DNA from 3 places in the Pseudobacillus sp. 179-B 2D1 NHS genome. Region 1 is predicted to be linked to each of the others. Evidence: riboswitches for the same ligand, from Rfam matches in the RefSeq annotation. Region 1 holds a riboswitch; each other region holds the start of a gene.

What was found. A riboswitch is a leader RNA that binds a small molecule or an ion and turns the genes downstream of it on or off. The one in region 1 is predicted to bind cyclic di-GMP.
Region 2: it holds a riboswitch for cyclic di-GMP, as region 1 does, so the genes downstream of both, ACH0BF_RS00945 (sensor domain-containing protein) here and ACH0BF_RS23720 (hypothetical protein) in region 1, are expected to answer to the same signal.
Region 3: it holds a riboswitch for cyclic di-GMP, as region 1 does, so the genes downstream of both, ACH0BF_RS03735 (HAMP domain-containing methyl-accepting chemotaxis protein) here and ACH0BF_RS23720 (hypothetical protein) in region 1, are expected to answer to the same signal.

Annotation. Positions count from the first base shown of each region.
Region 1 is NZ_JBIQDP010000041.1:18,917-22,258, reverse strand. Features, by position in the region: gene ACH0BF_RS23725 (DUF402 domain-containing protein) at 345-893, shown strand; cyclic di-GMP riboswitch class I at 1,178-1,261, shown strand; gene ACH0BF_RS23720 (hypothetical protein) at 1,311-1,622, shown strand; gene ACH0BF_RS23715 (DUF6434 domain-containing protein) at 1,742-2,314, opposite strand; gene ACH0BF_RS23710 (S-layer homology domain-containing protein) at 2,933-3,342, shown strand, end outside.
Region 2 is NZ_JBIQDP010000001.1:158,865-162,206, forward strand. Features, by position in the region: gene moaA (GTP 3',8-cyclase MoaA) at 1-427, shown strand, start outside; gene ACH0BF_RS00940 (MogA/MoaB family molybdenum cofactor biosynthesis protein) at 452-973, shown strand; cyclic di-GMP riboswitch class II at 1,225-1,308, shown strand; gene ACH0BF_RS00945 (sensor domain-containing protein) at 1,396-3,342, shown strand, end outside.
Region 3 is NZ_JBIQDP010000002.1:292,441-295,782, reverse strand. Features, by position in the region: gene eutH (ethanolamine utilization protein EutH) at 1-636, shown strand, start outside; gene ACH0BF_RS03740 (hypothetical protein) at 913-1,182, shown strand; cyclic di-GMP riboswitch class I at 1,519-1,606, shown strand; gene ACH0BF_RS03735 (HAMP domain-containing methyl-accepting chemotaxis protein) at 1,716-3,342, shown strand, end outside.

The sequences.
Region 1 (3,342 bases):
TTACAAGAAAGTATGAGCAGAAGATCATTTCTTTTTTATTCGTCCCTTTAGAAAGTACAACTCTCTACACGGAAGGAGTCGTTCAATTTAAAATCGCGGGTCCGTTTGATTGGAAAGCGTCAGTTAACATGGTTTCACAATAAAGCCTAAAGCCTTCTAAAGGAAATAAGGAAGGCTTTAGGCTTTTCATTCTTCTTAATTTCTTACTGCTCATTCTCTTCCTCGTTGTTCTTCGGTCTTTGTAAATCTGAAGCGAAATGGATAAAAATTGCTGCTTTTTGATGATACAATGGACCAGAACATAGGTCTGATCAAGAGCATGAGATAGAAGGAGAAACTAAACGATGATTCATCTAAATACATCCATTAATCAATATGCTAATAAAATAATAGAAAGAAAGATACGATATGATTCCACCATTGTTGAACATGTTTGCAAACTATTGAAGGCGCAAGATCAAAAAATCGTCCTTTTTCATAAAATAAAGGAGTCGTTTACAATGACGGCAGAGAAAACATCATTAACGATTCCTAAGGGCAGCTATACGATTGCTTACTATTGGAAAGATCGACCGTACAATGCGTATGTTTGGAGGGATGGCGAGGGAAATTACTTAGGTTCTTACTTTAACATTGTCAAGAACACACAGATAACCGGTCAAATCCTCTCTTTTGAAGACTTGATCATTGATGTCCTGGCTCTTCCAAATGGAAGCTGTTTCGTTCTAGATGAGGATGAGTTGTCTGAGCCGCTGGATCAATTCGAGAAAGGTACGGTTCAGCAGGCTCTACACTCATTAATGAATACTCTGGACGTCTTATTGCCTGAAATTATTTTAGAAACAGAACAGGTATACAAACATGAGGAACTTTTTTATTGGTTAAAGGATTAAGCAACCGTTATCAGTTAAACAGAGCAATAAGAAAAAGCATTTGATTAACTAATCAGATGCTTTTTTTCATCAGCAAGAGAAAGAAAGAGGAGTCGTTTATAAGCAATAAAGTATACATAAATTTCCTTTTGAAAAATAAATTATATCGAGAGAAGGTAAATTTATATCAGAGCAATAAAATGGTAATTAATTGCGCCATAAGGTATATTGACTCAGGGTATAATTTCCTATATTCTTCTTATGATATTGTGATCGCTTTATTGGTAGTTTGATAAAGTGATTCCTAATGATAAAGGCAAACTTATCGAAAGGTAAGGACGCAAAGCCGCGGGTCTAAGATTTTTAATTATGATAGCCGGGCTGCCAAAGGGGAAAATGATGGTCCTATTTGGTGAATCCAATTAAAGGTAGGGACTAATGATGCAAAATGAAGAGTTAAGAACGAGCATTAAAAGATTTTACAGCCTGATGGAAAGTTATTCGGATACTCCTGATTCAGCATTTGATTTTATTGTTTTTTTACGATCTTTTCTACGGATAAAATCTCCGTTGCCTTTGCCGACAACAGAGATAATGACGGTTCTTAAAGTTAACAAACCAGCTGTATTTTTTTCTTTAAGAGAAATGTCAAAGCGAAATGATATCCTTGAGTTTTTAACTGCGTTATCCATGGATTTTGAAAAAGCAGAGAAAAAGCTGCAAGATTTGTTAAAGAATAAACCTGTCTAGTTCAACCGCCAGCATTCTTGCTGGTTTTTTTTATGCGATAAAGATACTGTGGAACCGACGTGTCTCAAGAAAAGACAAGCAGACTATGATGCGCTTATTAGCCGTAAGCGTCCCAACGTTTAACGGTTAGAAATATACTTATTACTCCCGGGAAGCTTTTTAATATCATTCCAAGCGTTAACCGCGTCTTTATGACTTTTTGTTTTATTTTTTGGATCAGCGAAGAAGTCGCGGATAAATTGGTTATATTCAAATTGGGGGGCAATTTGTTTCTTATATGGTGAGTCTTTCTTGCACTCTTCTTCCTCGTGCCAAGCCTTTACCACATCACGATATGTTTTTCCTATATTATTTTTAAAGTAATGTTGAATATATGTAGAAAAACGGAACTTCGGACTAATCGCTGACTTGAAAAAAGCTCTAACGTCTTGGCTGCAGCGATGGTTTTCGGTAATGACCGTATCCAAACTTAACGATCTTTGTTTGTTGGGGTTTGAGCGAACCGTTAGTTTTCTGAGCGGCTTCTCTACTTTCCCCGTCTCAAGAAACATTTCAATTCTAGCTGAAAGTTCTATTTTCGAACCGGATGCGCTTATCCCATTCTCTCTGCAGCATAATCGCAATTCTTCCTTCAGCCAATAAAAATTTTTAAAATCTTGACTAGTTATATATCTTGTAAGACCAGGCCTCATCATTACACCTCCGTATACTTATTCCAGTTTAGAACAAACGTTCTTTTTTATCAATCCAATTATGGATAAAAATGTGAATGACTAACAAACATTAGCAAAACCGCTAGGTATCAACATGTTTTTTAAACCACCGCACGATGATGTAAAAGAAAAGTCATTCTGATGAAGAGATCATTTATTGGGCAGAAAGTGTGCAAAAATAAAAAACACCGACTGCTAGGATAGACTTTCAGGTTGATCATTACTATAAGAAAGCCACATGAAGTGAGTGCCATATTCATTTGAACAAAGGTAAATCATGTTTTCATACGGTTCTTCTATAAAGGCGCACAGAGGGAATTTGAGATATGAAAGGATAATTTCACCATTTTTTGTAAGCGGCGGATCACTTTGATTAGCTAGATAACTAACAAAAAAGACAGCCTAGCTATTGATTATATGAGCTGAAGAACAACTAGGTATTTCCTACTACCCATAAGGTGGTTTTTTTATTGAATTATATCCTTTTTGTGGAAATAAATATTTTTCAATAAAAGTAAAAAATTATATTGTAATTTTTGTTAGAAAGCTATAATATAAGTCTCAATCACAGAAACTATTAGAAGCGAGGATAAAAATTTGAAGTCATTTAAGATTTTACCAATTTTAGGATTGTCATTTGGATTATTGTTTTCTTCAAGTGCTTCAGCGGCTATAAAGCCTGTAGAGCGCTATGATATTTCGGACGTCGGTCCAAACCATCGGTTTTATGATTCAATTGAACGGTTTGTTTACTCTGATATTGTTGATGGATACGTCGAGTCCGAAACAATTGAAGAAGATGGCGAAATATACGATTACTCGTACATAAGTATTCGTCCAGAGGAAAAAATTAACCGCGCACAGTTCACAAAGATTTTAGTAAGTGCTTTATCTTTGAAGACTGGAACGAATGTAAAAGAATTCCCTGATGTGAAAGCTTCTAAATGGTATTATGAGCCGGTGCGTATCGCAAGTAGCCATGGGATCGTTGCTGGTGGATCTAATGG
Region 2 (3,342 bases), on a different contig from region 1:
TATGGATGTAGGAAGCACGAATGGCTGGCAGCTTTCTTCGGTCGTATCCAAGCAAGAAATCGTCAAGTTCATCAGCAGCAAATTTCCTGTAGAACCAGCAGATGAAGCGTATTACGGCGAAGTAGCGAGCCGTTTTCGTTATAAGGATGGAAGCGGAGAGTTTGGTGTGATTTCTTCAGTGACAGAATCATTCTGCTCGACATGTACCCGGGCAAGAATATCTGCAGATGGAAAATTGTACACTTGTCTATTTGCTACAAAAGGCAGCGATTTAAAGGCTGTGCTCCGATCGACGAGTTCAATAGAAAAAGTAAGAGATCATATGTCAGCTCTTTGGCTTGCGCGAACGGACCGCTATTCGGATGAGCGAACGGAAGAAACAGCAAAGAACCGGCCAAAAATTGAGATGTCTTATATTGGCGGTTAAAGAAGAGAGGTGCACCCATTTCACATGAATGAAAGACGAGTACATGCTCATAAAGGGCAAGCGGCAAAGCATGTTGTCTGTCAGGTGATTACTGTCAGCGATACACGAACAGAAGAAACGGATAAAAGCGGAAAAAAAATTAAAGAGTTTTTAATCAACAGTCACCATTCCATTGCACGCTACCAGATCGTTCCTGACGAAAAGGAACAGATTACAGGAGCTGTTCGGCAAGGGATTGAAGACCCCCAAATCAATGCGGTTATCATTAATGGAGGCACCGGTGTGGCTAAGCGGGATGTGACGATTGAAGCAGTGGCACCGTTGTTTGAGAAAGAGCTAACCGGATTTGGTGAGTTGTTTCGTTATCTTAGTTATACAGAAGATATCGGTTCTGCGGCTATCTTATCCCGAGCTGTTGCAGGTGTAGCTGGAGAAACGATCATTTTTGCGCTGCCGGGTTCTACTGGCGCAGTAACATTAGCGATGGAAAAACTGGTTTTGCGTGAAGTTGGCCATATTGTGGCAGAATTAAATAAAGATAGATAAGTGAATAAGGATAAAAAACGAGTAAGACGAGGTGTATTTATCCTTTTCTCTTGTCAGAGGAAAAAGCAAGGTTTTTGATCTAGGCCTCATAAATATTGTTAGGTTTCTTTGTGAAATAGGCCTCATTAAGAGACGAATAATGCTAGAAATAAATAACGGTAGACATTGACTTGACGGGTATATCGAACTATGATAATTGTATAAAAAACGTTAGTCTAATAAGACATTTGTGGAATTTTTTTTTATAACAATCTTATGGTGGAAGCGATGAACAGTCATTTGTATGTGGGCACTTGAATGGCTTGGAGCGAGTAGTGCAACCGACTCTTTTTTGAGTCGGTTTTTTTGTTTGGATATACCCAGATATGTATAGTAAATATTGTACAGCAAAAGAAAAAACAAAGAGAAGAGAGAGATTTATCATGCCTGTACCTTCTAAGAATGTAGAAGACAATCAATTGGAGAATATTTTAAAAGAGTTGACAGATGTCAAATATGCAATTGATCAGTCTTCTATTGTCGCTATTACCGATCATCAAGGAAAGATACTTTACGTGAATGAAAAATTTTGCAAAATTTCTAAATACAATGAGGAGGAACTCCTTGGTGAAGATCACTGTATATTGAATTCGGGTTATCATTCACGGGAGTTTTTTAAACAAATGTGGGCAACGATTGGTTCCGGTCAAATCTGGAAGGGAGAGATAAGAAACAAGGCGAAAGATGGGTCGTTTTATTGGGTAGACACAACGATTGTTCCTTTTTTGAATGATCGCGGGAAACCTTATCAATATGCATCGATAAGAAACGATATTAGTCTTCGAAAGAAGATGGAAGAGGAATTGAGAGAGAGCGAGGGGAAATATCGACTAATTGCAGAGAATTCATCTGACTTGGTATCAGTGATTGATCAGTCAGGAAGCTTCCTCTACATGTCTCCATCTCATGCATTGTTGTTGGGCGATGAGCTTGCGAAATTAGAGTCAGGAAGGATCTTTCAATGGGTGCATGAAGAAGATCAACTGACTCTTTCTGAAGAGTTAAAGCTTCTGGCTGCTAAAAAGAAAGTATCCTCGCTGCTCGAATTCCGTATAAAGACGAACCGGGGAGCGTATAAGGACACGGAAACGAAGATTAATCCCGTCATTGATAAAGATGGTGAGATCAAAAGCTTCGTGCTGGCGATGCGAGATATAACCGAACGGAAAAAATCAGAGAGAATGATTTATCATTTAGCTTATCATGATACATTGACGGACTTGCCTAACCGCCGATTATTCATGAACCGATTGAGAAAAGAAGTGGATCATGCTAAGAGTTATTCTTCTCAGCTTGCTGTTATGTTTATCGACTTGGATCGCTTTAAGTTTGTGAATGATTCTTGGGGACATGAGAATGGAGACTTTATCCTAACTGAGGCTGCTCGCCGTATTAAAAACTCGCTGCGACCAAGTGATTTAGTCGCACGGCTGGGTGGAGATGAATTTACTGTGTTGCTAAACAATGTATCAGGCATGGAAGAGCTGGATCAGATTGCCAAAAGGATTCATTCTAACTTTCAAGAACCATTGAAAGTTGCAGGCGAGCACTATACGCTTTCCTGCAGTATTGGCATTGCGCTTTTTCCGGTGAACGGTGAAGATGCAGATGAACTATTAAATAAAGCGGATACCGCTCTTTATTCCGTTAAGAAACGGGGCAGAAACGGCTATGCATTATTTAAACCAGAGATGGAAGAGAAATCCTTGGAGCGCATCCTGCTGGAGAATGAATTAAGAAAAGCGATTGAGCTTGAGCATTTTCATATTGATTATCAGCCCAAAATGGATATTTCTAAAAATCAACTCATCGGAATGGAGGCGCTTGTCCGCTGGGACCATCCGGAGCTGGGGAGGATCTCTCCCAATAAATTTATTCCGGTTGCCGAGGAAACGGGCCTTATTCTTCCTCTTGGAGAGTGGGTTCTCCGGCGTGGATGTAGGCAAAATAAAGAATGGCAAAACAAAGGGTACCCACCATTAAAAATCTCGGTTAATATGTCTGTTCGCCAATTAGCGCATCCCAATATTATAGAGAGAATTGAAGAAATTTTAACAGAGACCGGATTGGAGGCACAATGGCTGGAGCTTGAAGTAACGGAAAGTGTATTTGCAGATATCGATCACGCGGCCGATACTTTGCAAAGACTGCGGGACATCGGTATTCATATTTCTATTGATGACTTTGGTACTGGATACAGTTCATTTAGCTACATTAAATATTTACCTGTGGATACGTTGAAAATCGATGCCTCTTTCATTCGGGATATTCATCAAAATGAAGAAAGTCAGGCAATTGTACAAGCTGTTTTAACACTTGCACGGACGCTT
Region 3 (3,342 bases), on a different contig from region 1:
ATGTTTCCTAATCTGATGATCAAAGGCTTTATGGCCATTGGGTGGTTTATGAGCACAGCTATGAAACTCGTACTGGCATGTACGATCGTCGAATATTTTACCGGCGTATTTACTGCCATATTTGGCCATTGGGGATTCGATCCAATTATTGCCGATGCAAAAGATCAATTTAGAGGACTGGAAATTGCCGGTTATATCGGTATTATGCTTGCAGGAGCTTTCCCGATGGTTTATGCCATTCAAAAGTATTTGGCAAAGCCGCTGCAATTCTTCGGCAAGCTGCTCGGTTTAAGCAGCATCGGCAGCGCAGGGGTAATTGCAGCCACAGCCAATCCTCTGGCACTTTTTAAAATTATTAAAGACATGCCAGCAAAAGATAAAGTATTAACGATTGCTTATGCCATTTCAGGTGGATGGATGATCGGGGATCAATTGGCATTTCCAGCTAACTTCCAGCCGACAATTATTATCCCAGTAATGCTCGGTAAGTTTCTTGGTGCTGTTTTGGCGATTCTTCTATGCTACTGGATTTCTATCCCGAAAGCATTGGAGATTGAACGGCTGGAGAAGTTAGAGAACAAGACAAAGAAACAACAAAATACAGCAGCTGAAGATCCACTTGAAGCAACTAGCTGATGATTCCATAGAGGTGCAGGATAAAGACTGCATCTCTATTTCTTTGTCTTTATATGTATAAGAAAAACTTTTACAAGGGAACAGTTATAAGGGGATTAAAAACAAGGCTGTCAATGAATTGTTCAATAGAAGCATGAAATATAATAGCCAGGTTGTCATTGAAAGCGCCAGCTGAATATAATAGTGTAAATCATGTTTTCGTTTGTGCTGCTCATCATGTCGCGGGAATTAGACGGGAAAACAAACTCGCGGAAGGCGGGGTATGGGGGCATTAACTTGTATAAAGCAGGAGCTTGGGTAAAAATCAAAAACAGAAATGCCGTTGGATTTGTATTGGAAGCAAGCTACCATGGTGCGATGGTGTTTGTGATCAGAAATGGAAAGCCAGTTGGAGAACACAGATACAGCTATCATCAGTTGACACTGATGAATGACGATTTAACAGCGGATGAACTTCTTGATTTAGCTAGACTAACAGTGGATTTAAATCAGAAAGAATGGTTTATGGAAGTAACAGAACGGATGAAGGAGATATCTGGTGGATAGCGTGGAATCATTTACTATTTTGTTGTGTAAGGAAATAATATTACGAGAGAAAAGGTTCAGCTAATAATGATATGCTGAACCTTTTTTATTATCCACTCTTCATTTTATCTCCTTTTGTAACTGATTTAGTAATTTATACTCATATGCATGTACTTATATAAATTGGTTTTTGATTGGCGCTGTTTTTCTCAACTATCTCACTTGATTAGATTATATAGTGGATGGAACTACCACATTACTTATGAAAAAGACAGAATAGAACAAATAGTTATAATTGCTTAAATTGGTAAAATTATATATGATTGAGAAAAGGGATATGTGACTATTTATCTATATTATCTATACTGGCAAACTCGATGAAAGTCGGGGACGCAAAGCCACAGGTCTAAAACATGGAATGTACCATGATGGCCGGGCTGCCGAACTGTTTTTTTACAAAGAGCTCTTCTGGCCGTCCGCGTAAAGTTATTTTTGGATTTACGTTGACGAAAGGAGCTCTTTTATTTTTGTAAAGACAGAAGGAGGGGGAAGTCTTGGTATCGAAGCTGCTAAAAAATTTAAGTATTGGAAAAAAGTACGGATTGGCTTTAGGAGTGGTTATTCTACTTTTCTGTCTCTCTGCCATAGTTGTTTACGTAAAGCTGGTAGATGTTAAAGAGAATATTGCCGCTCTTGAGCAAAAGGGAGACCGAGCTATCAAAATGACAAAAATGGCTTCTTTATTCAGCGAACAAGACATTCGAATTGCGGATTATATTAATCACCCTGACGAGCGGTTTGTCAAAGGATTTGAGGAAAGGAAACAAGCCTTTACTAAGCTTGAAAAAGAATTAGAGGCAGCAATTAAAACAGAGAAAGAAGAAGAGGTTTTTGCGTGGATTAAAGGAAATAATAAAGAAGTAAGTAAGGTTTTCCATGATAAAGTTATACCTGCTGTCAAAAGTGGAGATGAATTAGAGACATTGCTCGCCAGACAAAGAACACAGGCTTTGAGAAGTGAAACGGTCGAAAAGCTGGCAGAATTGGAAAGCATGATTAATGAACAGCGAAAGTTAGCGTCTAATGAAGCAAAGCATAGTTTGAATGAATCGATTACTGTATTAATTTTCTCCATTATTTTATCTGCAGCCATTGGCTCGGCAGCTGTTTTTATGATCAATCGTCTGGTGAGACATCACTTGAACCGGGTGGTTGAGATGGCCGACAGTATTTCGGAGGGGAATCTACAGATCAAGAAAAGTAATTATGAAGGGGAAGATGAGATTGCCCAGCTCAGCTCGGCTATGAATCAAATGCTCGAGAGCTTACAGGATATAATCCAGAAAATTACCGTTACATCTGAAATAGTAACCAGTCAAAGTGGAGAGCTGACCGAGGCGGCTAGTGAAGTGAAAGCGGGCAGCCAGCAGGCAGCAGCTACTATGCAACAACTTTCGGCGGGAGCCGAATCCCAGGCCCATGAGGTAAATGACCTTTCAGAGGTCATGGCCAGCTATATTGAAAGGGTTCAAGAAGCAAATAGCAGCGGCGAACACATTTATATAGCCTCAAAAGCTGTTTCAGAATTAACTACTGAGGGAAAACGCTTAATGAGTTCCTCTGTCAATCAGATGAGAGAGATTGACAAAATTATGCAGGCTTCTGTTGAAAGAGTAAGAGGACTTGATCGTCAATCACAAGAAATTTCATCATTAGTAGCAGTCATTCAGGCCATTGCTGAACAAACGAATTTATTGGCGTTAAATGCTGCGATTGAAGCAGCAAGGGCAGGTGAACATGGAAAAGGGTTTGCTGTTGTTGCAGCTGAGGTACGCAAATTAGCCGTCCAAGTCTCTCACTCTGTAAAAGACATTACAGCTATTGTTTCAGATGTTCAACAAGAGTCATCTGAGGTTGCTCATTCCTTGGAAGCTGGTTACATAGAAGTTGGGAAGGGGATGGGTCAAATTCAGACAACAGGAGCAATGTTTGAAAAAATTGATGCTTCTATTTCTGAAATGACAGAGAGAGTCCAATTTGTTTCCAAAAATTTGAACCAAATAGTAACGGGCAGTGAACAGATGAACAGATCGATTGAAAATATTGCGTCGGTTTCTGAAGAATCGGCAGCTGGAGTTGAACAAACTTCTGCCTCGATTCAGCAAACGAGCAGCTCAATGG